3 regions of the Nonomuraea sp. NPDC051941 genome follow, and region 1 is predicted to be linked to each of the others. Evidence: riboswitches for the same ligand, from Rfam matches in the RefSeq annotation. Region 1 holds a riboswitch; each other region holds the start of a gene.

Region 1 (5,229 bases):
GCCTCCTGTGGTCAGGTGGCCGCCGCGGTCAGGGGCTCATGTCGGTCAGGGGCTTGTCGGTCGGGGGCTTGTCGGTCAGGCGGAGGACAGGCGCTTGGCGAACTCCGCCGCCGCCGCGCCCGGGTCCTCCGCGTCCGTGATCGCGCGTACGACCACCACGCGGCGCACGCCGTACGACATCACCTCGTCCAGGTTCGCGAGGTCGATGCCGCCGATCCCGAACCACGGCCGCGAGGTCTCCAGCGCCGCCGCGTGCCGGAGCAGCGGCGGGCCGGGGGCCGGGCGGCCGGGCTTGGTGGGCGTGGGCCAGATGGGGCCGCAGCAGAAGTAGTCGACGCCCGGCTCCGCTGCCGCGGCGGAAGCCTCGGCCGCGGAGTGGGTGGACCGTCCGATGACGATGTCGTCGCCGAGTATCTCTCGCGCGACCGTCACAGGAAGGTCGTCCTGCCCCAGGTGGAGCACGTCGGACCGGGCGGCGTAGGCGACGTCCGCCCGGTCGTTGACGGCCAGCAGTTTGCCGTGCCGGTCGCAGGCGTCGCGGAAGACTTCGAGGAGCGCGAGTTCTTCGCGGGCCTCCAGACCCTTCTCCCGCAGTTGGATGATGTCCACGCCGCCGGCCAGCACCGAGTCGAGGAACTCCGCCAGGTCGCCGCGGTCGCGGCGGCCGTCGGTGCAGAGATAGAGGCGGGCTTCAGAAACCGAGGGCTTGGGCACGCCGCTTGACCTCGGTATGACGGCCGGCCTTGATCGCCTCGATGGGCGATCCGGGCAGGGACTCGTCAGGGGTGAAGAGCCAGCGCAGCGACTCGACATCGTCGTAGCCGGCGTCCAGCAACACGGTCAGCGTGCCGGGCAGGCCCTTCATCACATCCTTTCCATCGAGGAACACAGCGGGCACCTGTGGCCCGCCGCCCCCCCGGCGTACGCCGAGCAGCTTGTGGTCCTTGAGGAGTTGCTTGGCCCGCCCGATCGGAAGGTCTAGGCGCGAGGCCACTTCGGGGAGCGTGAGCCACTCGTCTACGAGTTGGTCGGTCTCCCGGTCGATCTGTGCAACAGAAAGCGTCACGAAACCACAACTACCACATGCCGTGCTTGCTCAAACAACACAATCCCGTAGAGGGACTTCTGGATCTACCAGGCGTTCCGCGTCGAGACGGTGTCCCGCGTCGATGATTCTGCGCCCCTGTACGAGGTCTCGCGGCCGGTCCACGGCGAGCACCGCGGCGAGGGCGTCGTCGGCCGTGAGCCAGACGGCCGACCACTTGCCCTCCGGCTCGCCCCGGTAGATCAGGCGCTCGCCTGCCAAATGATGACCGGCGTATTGCACCATGTGCCCGAACTGTTCCGACCAGAAGTACGGAACGGGATCGTACGCGACGTCCTCACCCAGCAAGCTCGCGGCGGCCACCTCGGGGGCGTTGAGCGCGGTGTCCCAGTGCTCGACCCTGAGCCTGGTCTGCCAGCGGCGCGACCACCAGGCGGCGCAGTCGCCGACGGCGACCGTGTTCGGCAGGGAGGCACGCAGGTGCTCGTCCACGACGACGCCGTTGTGGAGGTCGATGTCGGCGCCGGTGAGCCATTCGACGGCCGGGCGCACGCCGATGCCCGTGACCACCACGTGGGCGTCCACGAACTCCCCGCCCACCAGCCGCACGCCGCCCTCGTCCACGGAGTCGACCATGGTGTCGAGCCGCAGGTCGATGCCGTCGTACCAGCGCTCGGTGCGGGCCCCGATCTCGGCGCCGACGGCCGTCGCGAGCGGCGCCGGGCCGGCCTCGATCACGGTCACCGCGCACCCGGCGCGGCGGGCGGCGGTGGCCACCTCCGCGCCGATCCAGCCGGCGCCGATGATCGAGACGCGGGCGCCGGGGACGAGCATGGCCCTGAGCTCGTGGGCGTCGTCGAGCGTGCGCAGCACGTGTTGCGGGCCGTCGCCGAGCAGCCTGATCGGCTCGGCGCCGGTGGCGATGACCAGTCCGTCGTAGCCGAGCTCGCCCTCGGTGGTCTCCACGACCCCCTCGCGCAGCGCCTTGGCGCTGACCCCCGGCTGGAACACCACGTCGAGCGAGGCCAGGTCGGTGTCGACATAGCTGGTGTCGGCGTCGCCGAACAGCACGGCCTTGGACAGGGGTGGACGGTCGTAGGGGCGATGCCGCTCCTCGCCGACCAGCGTGATCCGCCCGCCGAACCCGCGTGCGCGCAGCGCCTCCACGGTGCGCACTCCGGCCAGGCCCGCTCCCACCACCACGACTTCGTTCACGTTCATGACCCTAACGTGGGCCGGTGTCCGGGCGTCGCAGCGAGGCCGTAGGCTGGGGGCGTAAGACGCGCGGGAGTCCGGCCGTGACCGGGCTGAGAGGAAGGCTGCCATCGGGCCTTCGACCGCAAGACACCTGATCCGGATCATGCCGGCGAAGGGAGCGCGGATGGATGTGATCGTGGGCGGCGGGGTCGTCGGCCTCTCGCTGGCCTGGCGGCTGGCCCGCGAAGGGCGGCCCGTCACCCTGGTGGACCCGGCCCCCGCCTCGGGGGCCTCACACGCGGCGGCGGGGATGCTGGCGCCGGTCAGCGAGGTCACCTACACGGAGGTGCCGCTGCTGCGGCTCGGCGTGGCGTCGCTGCGCCGCTGGCCCGCCTTCGCCGCCGAGCTGGCCGCCGACGCGGGGCTGGCCGGCCCCGAGGCCCTGGACCTGCGCTCCGAGGGGACGCTCGACGTGGCGTTCGGGGCGGACGACCTGGCCGCGCTGGACGAGCTGGCCGCGTACCTGGAGAAGCTGGAGCTCCCCGTCCGGCGGCTGACCGGCCGCGAGTGCCGCCGCCTGGAGCCCATGCTGGCTCCCTCGGTGCGGGGCGGGCTGCTGGCCGTCGGCGATTCCTGGGTGGACCCGCGCCGCGTGACGGCGGCGCTGCTCGCCGCGCTCGACCGGCGGGGAGTCCAGCTCGTACGGGCGCGCGTCGGCGAGCTGCTGCGCGACGGCGGCCGGGTCACAGGGGTACGCCTGGAGCCGCCCGGCGGCGACGACCGGCGAGCCGAGCTGCGGGCGGAGCGGGTGATCCTGGCGGCCGGGGCGTGGAGCGCCGGGCTGGCCGAGGTGCCGGTCCGGCCGGTCAAGGGGCAGATCATGCGGTTGCGTTCGCCGCAGCCGCTGCTCACCCGGTGCGTCCGCGGCACCGTGCACGGCACGCCGGTCTACCTCGTCCCCCGGGGTGACGGCGAGCTGGTGGTCGGGGCCACGCAGGAGGAGATGGGCTTCGACACCAGGGTGACCGCGGGCGGGCTCTACGAGCTGCTGCGCGACGCCAGGGAGCTGGTGCCGGGCATCACCGAGCTGGAGGTCTCCGACGTGGTGGCCGGGCTGCGGCCGGGCACGCCGGACAACCTGCCGCTCATCGGCCCGAGCGGCACCCCGGGGCTGGCGCTGGCCACCGGCCACCACCGGGGCGGCGTGCTCCTGGCGCCGCTCACGGCGGACATCCTGCTGGGCGAGGAGGGCGAGCTCGCGGCAATGTGCTCGCCCGGGAGATTTCGGGATATTTCATGATTGTGATGATCAACGGGGCCTCGCACGAGGTGGCCGACGGCACGACCGTGGCGCAGGCCGTACGCACATTGACCACGGCCACCACCGGAGTGGCCGTGGCCGTCAACGACGAGGTGGTCACGCGGAGCTCGTGGGAGACGACGGCGCTCAGCGACCGTGACCGGGTGGAGGTTCTGACGGCGGTGCAAGGTGGATGATCTGATCATCGCCGGGGAGAGCTTCTCCTCCCGGCTCATCATGGGCACCGGCGGCGCGCCCTCGCTGGACGTGCTCGACCAGGCGCTGGCCGCGTCCGGCACCGAGCTGACCACGGTGGCGATCCGGCGGCTCGACCCGAACGCCCGCGGCTCGGTCCTGGACGTGCTGCGCAAGCGGGACATCAAGGTGCTCCCCAACACCGCGGGCTGCTTCACGGCGGGCGAGGCCGTGCTGACGGCGCGGCTGGCCAGGGAGGCCCTCGGCACGAACTGGGTCAAGGTCGAGGTCATCTCCGACGAGCGGACCCTGCTGCCCGACCCGATCGAGACGTTCGACGCGGCCGAACGGCTGGTGGCCGACGGGTTCGTGGTGCTGCCGTACATCGGGGACGACCCGGCGCTGGCGCGGCGGCTGGAGCAGGCGGGCTGCTCGGCCGTCATGCCGCTGGGCGGGCCGATCGGCTCGGGTCTCGGCATCCGCAACCCGCACAGCATCGAGCTGATCGTGGAGGCCGTTTCCGTGCCGGTGGTCCTCGACGCGGGCATCGGCACGGCCAGCGACGCCGCGCTGGCGATGGAGCTGGGCTGCGCCGCCGTGATGCTGGCCACGGCGGTCACCAGGGCCCAGCGGCCCGATCTCATGGCGGCCGCCATGAAGCAGGCCGTGGAGGCCGGACGGCTGGCGCGGCTGGCGGGCCGCATCCCGCGCAGGCGCTACGCCGAGGCCTCCTCACCGATGACTCCCTGACCGGAGTGCCGATGCCCCCTCCCCCGAGTGCCGACGGCTCCCCGGCCCGAGTGCCGGTGGCCCCCGGCCCGAGTGACGGTGGCTCGCTGACCCGAGGGACGCGTGGGGAGCTGGGACGTTCCAACGGGAACGTCTCAGCATCGGTTTCGGGCGGCGAGGCCCTCCCAGTGGCAAAACGCCCGTAAACTCAGCGGGGTGGATACGACGACTGCGGACCCCCTGGTCGGGCGGCTCCTCGATGGGCGCTACCGCATCGAGAGCCGGATCGCCCGGGGCGGTATGGCGACCGTCTACCTCGCGCTGGACGTCCGCCTGGACCGGACGGTGGCGCTGAAGGTCATGCACGGCTCACTGGCCGAGGACCCCGCGTTCGTGCGGAGGTTCATCGGCGAGGCCAAGTCGGTTGCCCGCCTCTCACACCCCAACGTGGTGCACGTCTTCGACCAGGGCACGGACAACGACGTCGTCTACCTGTCGATGGAGTACGTGCCCGGCAAGACGCTGCGCGACATCCTTCGTGAGCGCGGCAGGCTGCCCGCCCGCGAGGCGCTCGAGATCATGATCCCGGTGCTCGCCGCCCTCGGCGCGGCCCACCAGGCCGGGATGGTCCACCGCGACGTGAAGCCGGAAAACGTCCTGATGACCGACGACGGCCGGGTCAAGGTCGTCGACTTCGGCCTGGCCCGGGCCATCGAGGCCACCAACCAGACCCGCACCGGCGTGATGATCGGCACCATCGGCT
Region 2 (5,229 bases), on a different contig from region 1:
ATCGACGACCTGCGCGACCTGATCGGCGAGCACCCCTACCGCGAGGACCTGTGGCAGCAGCTGATCCTCGCCCTGCACCACAGCGGCCGGCGGGCCGAGGCCCTGAACGCCTACGCCACGATCAGACGGCAGCTCGTGGACGAGCTGGGCATCGAGCCGGGGCAGGAATTACGCGACGTGCACGCGTCCGTGCTGGCGGGCGACGCCCCGCCCGCGCCTGTCGCGGCGGCGCCCCACCAGCTCCCCGCGGACGTGCCGGACTTCACCGGTAGGGCGCAGGACATCGCGGCCGTGACGCGCGCCCTGTCCCCCGAGGCCCACCGGCCGGACGGGCCGCCCGCGATCGCCGTGGTGACCGGACCGCCGGGGGTGGGCAAGTCCGCGCTGGCCGTGCACTGCGCCCACGCGTTACGGGCGGGCTACCCCGCCGGCCAGCTCTACCTGTGCCTGGGCGGCACCGACTCCGAACCCGCCGACCCGCTCGCCCTCCTGGCCGAGGCGCTGCGCGCGCTGGGCGTCGCGGAGCCGGCTCTGCCGCCGACCGTGCGCGAGCGGGCCTCGCTGTACCGCTCCTTGCTGTCCGAGCGCCCGATGCTGGTCCTCCTCGACGACGCCGCCGACACCGCCCAGGTACGCGCCCTGCTCCCCGGCAGCGGCAGCGCGGTGCTCGTCACGAGCCGACGGCGGATCGCCGAGCTGCCCGGCGCGCTCCAGCTCGAACTCGACGTGCTGCCGCCCGCGGAGGCCGAGCAGCTCCTGGGCCGGATCGTCGGCCCCGAGCGGGTGGCCGAGGAACGCGAGGCCGCCCGGGCGATCGTGCGCTCCTGCGGCCACTTACCGCTGGCCGTCCGCGTGGCCGGGGCCCGGCTGTCCGGACGGCCCGGCTGGTCGCTGGGCGTGCTGCGGCAGCGGCTGGAGGACGAGGCCGGCCGCCTCGACGAGTTACGCGCCGGCGACCTGGAGGTACGCGGCTCGTTCGAGCTCAGCTACCGGCGGCTGTCCGACGACGCCGCCCTGGCCTTCCGCGCGATCGGCCTGCTCGGCGAGCAGTCCGTCCCCGGCTGGGTGGCCGACGCCGTGCTCGACCGGCCCCGGGCCGACGCCGTCGTAGACACCCTGGTGGACGCGAACCTCCTGCGGCTGGCCGGCACCGACCACGTCGGCCAGCCCCGCTACCGGCTCCACGACCTGATCCGCTGCGCCGCCAAGGAGAAGGCGGGCGGTGACGAGCGGCACGCGCTGGCCCGGGTGCTCGGCGGCTGGCTGACCGCCGCCGAGCACGCCTCCCTGCGGCTGCCCACCACTCTCTTCGGGCTGACGTCCGACCTCGCGCCCCGCTGGAGCCTGGAGCGGGAGACCCTCGGCCGCCTGACCGCCCGGCCGCTGTCGTGGTTCGACGCCGAGCGGGAGTCCCTGGTCGAGGCCGTACAGCTCGCCGCCGGCGCGGGCCTGGCCCAGTCGGCGTGGGGACTGGCCGCCACCCTGGTCCCGTACTTCGACCTGCACTGCCTCCTGGACGAGTGGCAGCTGACGCACCGCCTCGCCCTCGACAGCGCCCGCGCGGCCGGCGACCGCCTCGGGGAGGCCGCCATGCTGCGCGGCCTGGCCCAGGTCTGCCTCTACCAGGACCGGTACGCCGAGGCCGAGGACATGTTCAGGCGGGCCCGCGCCATCTTCCACGAGCTGGGCGACACGCGGAGCGAGGCCATCTCGATCTGCGGGCTGGCGGCGGTCAGCCAGTTCTCCAACCGGCATCTCAAGGCGCTCGCGTCCTTTCGGCAGGCGCTGGCCATGTTCCTGGCCATCGGCGACCGCAGCGGCGAGGCGTACGCGCGGCAGGCGATCGGGCGCGTCTACCTGTCGCTGCGGGACCTGCAGCAGGCGTCCCGGTGGCTGGGGGACGCGCTGCGGCTGGCCGAGGAGCTCGGCGACGCCCACCGCGAGGGCTGCGTGTCGATGCAGCTCGGCCGCATGTACGACCTGTTCGCCCAGTCGGACCGGGCCATGCGCTACCAGGGGCACGCGCTGGGCATCTTCGAGGCGCTCGGCGACCGCCACTGCGGCGCGTACGCCATGCGGAACCTGGGCGGGCTCCAGGTGGCCAGGGGCGACCGTTCGGACGGCTCCGACCAGTTGGAGCGCTCCCTGGTGATCTTCCAGCAACTGGGGGACCGCAGCGGGGAGGCGGACACGTACCAGACGCTCGGCGAGCTGTACCGCTCGTCCGGCCGCACCGCGCTGGCCACCCATTACCTCCATCAGGCCCGTGAGCTGCGCAGGGAGCTCAGCGAGTCGTTCGCGTGAGCTGCGGCCGGAGCCATTGTCCCGTGGGCCAGGTCTCCAGGCGCCAGGCGCTGTCCCAGAACATCCACTCGTACTCGGTGGCCCGGCAGAACGCCTCGTCCATCGCCCGGCGCGTCTCGGGGTCGGCGCTCTCGGCCAGCCGGTCGGTGATGGCCTTGGCCTGCTCCACCGAGGCGGCGAAGGCGGGGTCGGAGTAGGTGCCGATCCAGGTCCGGTACGGGTGGTCGGCCGCGCCCGCCGTACGTTCGAGCAGCGCCGCGCCGACGTCCTGGTAGACCCAGAAGCACGGCAGCACGGCGGCGGCGAGCACGGGCAACGGGGCGGCCAGGGCCGTGGCCTGGAGGTAGGAGGAGTAGGCCAGGCAGGTCGGCGAGGTGGCGACGGCCGCCGTCTCGCCGGCCGTCAGCCCGAACTCCTCCAGATAGCCGGTGTGCAGGGCCCGCTCGACGACGAGCGCCGTGTGCGCGCTCTGCGCGAAGAACGCGGCGTCGGCCGGGGAGCCGGCGCGGGCCGAGGCGGTCGCGAGGACCTTGGCGTAGGCCACCAGGTAGCGCCCGTCCTGGACCAGGTAGAACGCGAATCGCTCGCGATCGAGGGTGCCGTCGCCGAGCGCGGCGTTGAACGGGTGGTCGTGGATCGCCTCGAGCAGCGTGGCCGTGCGCGCCCAGATTTTCTCACAGAAGGTCACCGATGACGTCCCTTCGCTAGTGCGAACTAGATCAGGTTCGACGGGTGTGATCTCAGCCCGGCAGCCCGGGCACCCCGCGTCACGGCCAACGCTAGCAGAAGGCCCGGCCCGGTCGTGCGGCCGGTCGTGTCAGGCGGGGATCAGCTCGTGCAGCGTGCCCGGGGTGTAGACCCGCGCCCCCTCCGGGAGGCCGGTCGGCGCCTCCAGCCCGATGTAGGTGGTGGGCCCGGCCGGCGTGCTCTTCGCGCGCAGCAGGTCGGCCAGGTAGCGGACGCGCAGGAAGTCGCGTTCGACGATGGAGCGCACCAGCAGGGAGGCGCTGACGCGGTTGCCCTCCACCTGGTTGAAGCCGGGGTGGCCCTTCAGGTAGAGGTGCAGCCACTTCACCAGCCAGCCGCCGTCGGCGCCGCGCAGGAAGACGAGCGGCAAGGCGATCCGGCCGGAGCCGCGCAGGTCCGACTTCATGCGCACGGTACGCGGCTCGAACGGCCTGCCTTCCTGCGCGGCGTCCCTGGTCATGTAGCCGAAGAACGCCTCGGCGGCCTCGTCGAACGCTTCCCCGTCGTAGATGTTCACCTGCGGGATGATGATCGGCTGGGTCGCGGCGGCGAGCCGGATGTCGATGAACTCGGACGCGCCTTCGGGCGCCTCGGTGAGGTCGCCGGAGTAGTGGGCGAAGTCGTTGGTGTAGTTCGTCCAGGAAATGTGCGTCGGGTCGTCGTAGGAGGCGTCGAGCATGAGCGCGGACAGGTCGTAGTCGGTGCGCTGCCGGGCCTCGCGCCAGTGGACGAAGAACCTGAGCAGTTCGCCGTCCACCGCCGACACCGAGCCCCGGGGCAGCAGGCCCAGCCCGGGCACGACGGCCTTGCCGGACAGCGGCAGGGCGACGTCGAGCACGTCGGGGTCGACGATCAGCTCGCCGGGGTCGGGGAGGCGGCGGGCGATCTCCTCGTCCAGGATGGCCAGCGCCCGCGCCAGGGCCTCCTCCTCCAGCGGCGAGCGGGAGTCGGGGGCCGCCCACGCCCTGCCCTGCCGGTTGACGAAGACGCGGCCCGCGACGGGGGCGAGCCGGTTCTGCAGATGCTCCCGCAGCGACAGCAGGACGCGGCCGGAGGCGCCCGAGGCGGCCCCTTCCGCGGCATCCAGCACGGCCGACGTGGACAGGCCGATCCGCAGCAGGTGGTCGAGGCGGCGCAGCAGCGCGCCGGGGGCCTGCTCCAGCAGCTTCACCGCCTCGGCGGTGCGGCCCGCCGACAGGGCGGTCTCGACCCGGCCGTCCAGGCTCGGGGCCGGGCGCGTGCCCCTGGCGGTTTCGAAGACGGCCCGGGCGCGCGGGAACTGCGGGTACTCGTGGGGGTGCAGCCGTTCGCCGAGCCGCTTCCACTCCTCCCGGTGGCGCGGCACGTCGCCGAGCCTGGCCGGGGAGGCGACCGCGTCCAGGGCTCCCAGCAGGGCGCGGCGCTCGGCCCGGCGGAACGAGCGGAACCTGGTGGGCTCGGCCAGCGCGACATCGCCGCCGGAGCAGCCGCAGGCGAGCCGGAGCACGTCGGTCACGGTGTCGACCAGCAGCGGCCGGCCCTCGGCCAGCCGGACCTCGTTGACGATCGCGCGGTTCTCGCGCACGGGGACGCGCTCGGGCTCGTCGGCGCAGAACCCGGCCAGCAGGCGCAGCGCGGCCAGGTCCTCGGCGGCCAGGGGCACCTCGGAGCCCGCCAGCGAGAAGTAGAGCTCCCGCGCCTCCGACTCCAGGCTCCCGCCCAGCTCCAGCACGGTCACCCGGTCCCCGGCCAGCGGGATCAGCTCGGCGTGCGCGGCCAGCAGGTCGGCGTAGGTATGTTGGTAACGGCCGTAGCCAGGCAGGGAGAGCAGGTTGAGCGCCGAGGTCTCGACGCGGGCGGCGGCGACCGGGTCGAGCAGGGCCTCGCGCAGCAGCCCGGCCCAGAACTCCAGGGTGTCAGGCACGTTCTTGGGGAAGTCGAGGAAGTACGCGTTGTGCCGGACGTGATCACCCACGAGCGTGCGGACGGCGGCAAGGATGCGGACGCCGAGGTCGACCACGGTCTCGCCGCGCAGCCCGGACAGCCGCTCGAGCAGCGCGGCCGAGCACGTGAAGCCGACGCTGAGCAGCGCCGCGTCGAGCTGGCGGGCGGCGGTCTCCCCCCAGCCGGACCCGGATCCGGCGGGCGCGGCGCCGATGGGCACGCGCAGCCGCCGGGCGATGACGAGGCTTTCCAGAG
Region 3 (5,229 bases), on a different contig from region 1:
CCGAGCGGCTCGCGGACGGCGGCGAAGCGATCAAGTCGGACCGGCCCAAGGCGCTGGCCCTCTTCAACGCCCTGAAGGAGGACAAGCCGGTGCCGAAGGACGTCATCGACACCGGCAACTAGCGCGGCTCACCCGGAGGTGGAGGTCGTCGCGGCGACGGTCGCCGCGGTGACCGCCGCGATCATGGCCGCGTTGATGGCGGCGATGGTCTGGGCGACCGCGTCGGCCGTCCAGGCGCCCTCCGCGATCTCCTTGACGCGCTGCCTGCTCGCCTCGGGGAAGGCCTTGCGGTCGAGCTTGGCTGCGTGCGCGATGGCGATCAGGACGGCCGTGCGGGCGTCGGGGTCGGCGCCCGCCAGCGCGCTGGTCACCCGGTCCCTGACCGCGGCCTCCACGTCGGGGTTGGCTTCAGGCCAGCGCGTCGTGGGGAAGATGCCCAGCACCTTGCCGCGCTGCTCGGTCAGCACGCCCGACTCCGCCAGCCTGGTGAGCAGGCGCCCGCGCAGCTTGGCCGACTGCAGCCGCTGGACCCACCAGGCGGGCTTGCGCTCCTTGCCCTCCTCGGCGATGCGGGCCAGCGTGGCGTCCAGCTCGGAGTCGCCGAGCGGGGACGGGTCCATGACCGTCACCTTCTTGTCCGACAGCTCCAGCCGGCCGTTGACGGCCAGCTCGGCGAGGAGCGCGCCGGCGAGGGCCGGGTCGAGCTGGGTCCCGGCGACGAGCGGCGTGCCCTTCTCGTCGTCGTGGGCGAGCAGGAGGAGCTCTTCGGCGATCGTCACAGTCATGCTTCGACACTAACCTCCCAGCCATGACTGTCTCGGAGAAGTTGCACGCCGTCGGCCGCCCGCTGCTCCGGGCTCAGCTCGACCATCCGACCGTGGCCGGCATCGCGCGTGGCGACCTGCCCGAGGCGGTGTTCAGGTCGTGGCTGGAGCAGGACTACCTGTTCCTGCTCGACTACGTACGGGTGTTCGCGCGGCTGGCCTGGCAGGCGCCCGACGGGCATCTGGGTGATCTGGTGGACCTGGCGCACACCACGTACCACGACGAGTTGAGCCTGCACAGGTCGTTGTCGGCGGAGTTCGGCGCCGATCTGGAGGGGGCGGTGAAGGGGCCGGCGTGCGCGACGTACACGGCGTTCCTGCTGGAGTCGGCGGCGTCGTATGGGGAGGGGCTGGCGGCGCTTTATCCGTGTATGTGGGGATATTCGAGTCTCGGACAGATATTGGCGGAAATTTCCCCTGCTGAGTCGAAATATCGGGCGTGGGTGGACACGTACGCGGATCCGGCCTTCGCGGCGCTCACCGCGCGGATCGCGCAGATGATCGACGAGGCCGCGCCGGACCCGGCGCGGGCCGAGGAGCTGTTCGCCGAGGGGATGGCGCACGAGCTGGCCTTCTGGAGTGTGCCGTAGCCGTCCACAGGCTGTGGACGGCCGGACGCGCACGTACCCTGGGGACATGCCGGAACTTCCCGAAGTGGAGTCGCTCACCCATTTCCTGCGCGAACGGGCCGTGGGCCGCACGGTCCTGGGGATCGACGTGGTGGCCTTCCAGGCGCTCAAGACGTTCGACCCGCCGGTGACCGCGCTCGGCGGGCTGACCATCACCGGGGTGTCGAGGCACGGCAAGTTCCTCGACCTCGACTGCGACGGCCTCCACCTGGTCATCCACCTGGCCCGGGCGGGGTGGCTGCGCTGGCGCGACGACCTGTCGGGCGCGAAGCCCGTACGTCCCGGCAAGGGCCCGCTCGCGGTACGGGTCCGGCTGGCGCCCGACGAGGAGGGCCTGGCGCCCGGGTTCGAGCTGACGGAGGCCGGGACGCAGAAGCGCCTGGCCGTCTACGTCACCAAGAACCCGGACGACGTCCCCGGCGTCGCCGCACTCGGCCCCGACCCCCTCGACGAGTCCTTCACCGTCGACGCGCTCAAGCGCATCGTGGGCGGCAACCGCACCCAGATCAAGGGGCTGCTGCGCGACCAGAAGATCATCGCCGGCATCGGGAACGCGTACTCGGACGAGGTGCTGCACGCGGCCAAGATGTCCCCGTTCAAGATCGCGGCCACGCTGACGGACGCGCAGATCGCCGACCTGCACGAGGCCATCATCACCACCCTGGGGGAGGCGGTGGAGCGGGCGCACGGGCTGGCGGCCAAGGACCTCAAGGCGGAGAAGAAGTCGGGGCTGCGGGTCCACAACCGGGCCGGGCAGCCGTGCGACGTCTGCGGCGACACGATCCGCGAGGTGTCCTTCGCGGACTCCTCGCTGCAGTACTGCCCCACCTGCCAGACCGGCGGCAAGCCCCTCGCCGACCGCCGGCTGTCCCGCCTTCTCAAGTGAGCTCGACGGAAGAAGGCACTGTGGAACCGCTCGACGACTACGACGTGCGCCAGTGGGACACGCGCGAGGACTGCGAGGTGCGCCAGATCCTCGACCGCATCGCCGACAAGTGGTCGCTGCTCGTGATCGCCCTGCTCGACTGCCAGAGCCTGCGCTTCACCCAGCTCCGCCGCGAGATCGACGGCGTCAGCCAGCGCATGCTCAGCGTGACCCTGCGCCAGCTGGAGCGCGACGGCCTGGTCAGCCGCACGGTGCACCCCGTCGTGCCGCCCAGGGTGGACTACGCGCTCACGCCGCTCGGCCGTACGCTGCACGAGACCATCAAGTCGCTGGTCACCTGGACGGAGACGCACCAGGAGGAGATCGCCGCGGCGCGTGCGGCCTACGACGCCAGGCGCGAGATGATGGAGTCATGACCGTTCCTGAGATCGAGGCCAGTGCCGTTCCGGCAGACGCTTACCTGCTCGACGTCCGTGAGCAGGACGAATGGGTCGCGGGGCACGCCCCGGAGGCCGTGCACATCCCCATGACCCAGATACAGGGGCGGGTCGACGAGGTGCCCGGCGACCGCACGGTCTACGTCGTCTGCCGGGTGGGCGGCCGGTCCCTGCAGGTCGCGGCCTGGCTCAACCAGCTCGGGCGCGACGCCGTCAACGTCGGCGGCGGCATGCAGTCGTGGGAGTTCGCGAGCCGCCCGATGGTCAGCGAGACCGGGCAGCAGCCGTTCGTGGCGTAAAAAGGCCCCACTGTGGCGGTTTCGCCGTCGCTGAGGCATGATGAGGGCGCCAACTGCAGATTGTCGCGGGAGCTCGGGGTGCGCCGGGCTGAGAGGGCAGCCATAGATCCGCTGCCGACCGCCTGAACCTGTCCGGGTAATGCCGGCGTAGGGAGTGTGCGATGACGCATGTCGTCGACGAAGTTCCGCTGACTCTTGAAGGCAGGCCGCCGAAGACCCTGGGCGTGCTCGATCAGGGCGCGCTCTGGGCGAATCTCGGAGTCAGCCTCCTGGGCTTCTCCGGCGCGTTGCTCCTGCTCAACCCCCTGTCCGACGCTCCCCTCAGCCTGACCGCCGCGCTCCTGGCGACCGTGGTCGGCAGCCTGATCGGCACCGCCATGGTGGGCCTGTCCGCCGTCCCCGGCACCCAGACGGGGCAGCCCGCGATGGTGCTGCTGCGGGGCCTGTTCGGGGCGCGGATCTCGTACGTCCCCACGGTGCTGAACATCGTCCAGATGCTCGGCTGGGCCGCGTTCGAGCTGTGGGTGATCGCCAAGGCGGCCAGCGCGATCTTCGGCGCCGTGCCGTACCAGGTGTGGGTGATCGCGGCGGGGGTGCTGACCACCGCGCTCACGATCTGGCCGCTCGGGTCCGTCAGGCTGCTGCGGCGGTACGTCACCATCGGCGTGATCGTGTCGATGGTGTGGTTCGCCTGGTTCTTTCTCACCAGGGCGCCCGCGCACACCGGCGGGTCCTGGACGGCCTTCGCGCCCGCCGTGGACTACGTGATCGCGCTGTCGGTGTCGTGGGTGCCGATGGCGGCCGACTTCGCCCGGCACTCCAGGTCGAGCAGGGCCGCGTTCACCGGCGTGGTCGGCGGCTACACGCTGGCACAGGTCGCCTGCCTGGGCCTGGGCGTGTTCGCGGTGGCCATGGCGGGGGCCGACAAGGTGGCGGCCGACGGGACGTCGGTGTTCGGCGCGTTCGTGGCGGTGCCGCTGGGCGCGCTGTTCTTCGCGATCCTGGTGCTGCGCGAGACCGACCAGTCGTTCGCCAACGTCTACTCCACCACGGTCTCGCTGCAGAACCTGATGCCGCGGGTGGACCGGCGCGTCTTCTCCGTCGCCATCGGCGTGCTGAGCGTGGCGATCGCCCTGGTCGTGGACGTCAACTCGTACGGGGCGTTCCTCGGGGTGATCGGGGCGGTGTTCGTGCCGATGTTCGCGGTGCTGGCCGTGGACTACTTCGTGCTCGGCGGCTCGCGGAGCTGGAACACCGCGGAGAACGCGCCCTCGCGCTGGTCGAGGCTGGTGCCGTGGGCCCTCGGCTTCGTGGCGTACTGGCTGACGACCTCCGCGCCCACGCTCAAGCCATGGGACGGCTTCTGGCAGGGGGTCCGCGACGCCATCGGCTTCACCCGGCAGCCGTGGATGAACGGGGCGCTCGGCGCGGCCGTCGTCGCCGTGCTTGTCACCCTGCTGATCAGCTGGTCGACGCGCGCCTTTCGACGTTGAGCAGGTGCTGCTTGGCGGCCACGCCGCCCGCGTAGTCGCCGAGCGCGCCGTCCTCACGCACCACCCGGTGGCACGGCACGATCACGCACACGGGGTTGGAGGCCAGCGCGTTGCCGATCGCCCGCAGCGCGCGCGGCCTGCCGATGCTCGCGCCGATCTCCTCCAGCGTCGTGGTGGTGCCGTACCGGACCGCCATCGTCTTCTGCAGCACCGTGCGGGCGAAGGACGTCGCCAGCGCCAGGTCGACGGGCGTGGTGAACGCGCGCAGGCGGCCGGAGAAGTAGGCGTCCAGCTCCCTGCGCACCGGGTCGAGCCGGCGCGGATCCGGCCCGATGAACCTGCCCACGTGCCTCGTGAGCAGCTCGTACACGGCGTTTTCCGGCTCGAAGCTGCACGCCGCGATGCCCTTGCCGGTGACCGCGAGCATCAGCCTGCCGACGGCCCCGTCATAGGGGCCGAACGCGATGTCAGGAGGCGCCTCACCTCGATAGGTGCTGGAGGTCACGCGCAACAGGGCATCGAGATCGTTGCTCGACATGCCGCCAGCCTCCCCGCCGCCGAGAATCACCGTGACCGCAGCGTATCGGACGGATCGCCCGACGCACTCACCACGCCACGTGCACTATGGAGGAGTGGGGGACGAATGGGCCGGTAGTGACGA

What was found. Region 1 has a riboswitch for thiamine pyrophosphate ahead of thiO (glycine oxidase ThiO). Riboswitches for the same ligand answer to the same signal wherever they lie in the genome.
Region 2: another riboswitch for thiamine pyrophosphate. It lies ahead of tenA (thiaminase II); the one in region 1 lies ahead of thiO (glycine oxidase ThiO).
Region 3: another riboswitch for thiamine pyrophosphate. It lies ahead of ACIHFD_RS25015 (purine-cytosine permease family protein); the one in region 1 lies ahead of thiO (glycine oxidase ThiO).

Annotation. Positions count from the first base shown of each region.
Region 1 is NZ_JBIUCF010000003.1:150,316-155,544, reverse strand. It holds gene thiE (thiamine phosphate synthase) at 76-714, opposite strand; gene ACIHFD_RS07220 (Rv2175c family DNA-binding protein) at 692-1,066, opposite strand; gene ACIHFD_RS07215 (NAD(P)/FAD-dependent oxidoreductase) at 1,097-2,266, opposite strand; TPP riboswitch at 2,320-2,437, shown strand; gene thiO (glycine oxidase ThiO) at 2,427-3,542, shown strand; gene thiS (sulfur carrier protein ThiS) at 3,539-3,739, shown strand; gene ACIHFD_RS07200 (thiazole synthase) at 3,732-4,487, shown strand; gene pknB (Stk1 family PASTA domain-containing Ser/Thr kinase) at 4,683-5,229, shown strand, end outside.
Region 2 is NZ_JBIUCF010000071.1:46,843-52,071, reverse strand. It holds gene ACIHFD_RS61405 (BTAD domain-containing putative transcriptional regulator) at 1-2,304, shown strand, start outside; gene tenA (thiaminase II) at 2,285-2,992, opposite strand; TPP riboswitch at 2,984-3,079, opposite strand; gene ACIHFD_RS61395 (hypothetical protein) at 3,122-5,229, opposite strand, start outside.
Region 3 is NZ_JBIUCF010000015.1:44,302-49,530, forward strand. It holds gene ACIHFD_RS24985 (LCP family protein) at 1-122, shown strand, start outside; gene ACIHFD_RS24990 (GPP34 family phosphoprotein) at 129-785, opposite strand; gene ACIHFD_RS24995 (TenA family protein) at 809-1,414, shown strand; gene ACIHFD_RS25000 (Fpg/Nei family DNA glycosylase) at 1,461-2,339, shown strand; gene ACIHFD_RS25005 (helix-turn-helix domain-containing protein) at 2,360-2,755, shown strand; gene ACIHFD_RS25010 (rhodanese-like domain-containing protein) at 2,752-3,075, shown strand; TPP riboswitch at 3,131-3,246, shown strand; gene ACIHFD_RS25015 (purine-cytosine permease family protein) at 3,237-4,568, shown strand; gene ACIHFD_RS25020 (methylated-DNA--[protein]-cysteine S-methyltransferase) at 4,537-5,106, opposite strand; gene ACIHFD_RS25025 (PAS domain-containing sensor histidine kinase) at 5,201-5,229, shown strand, end outside.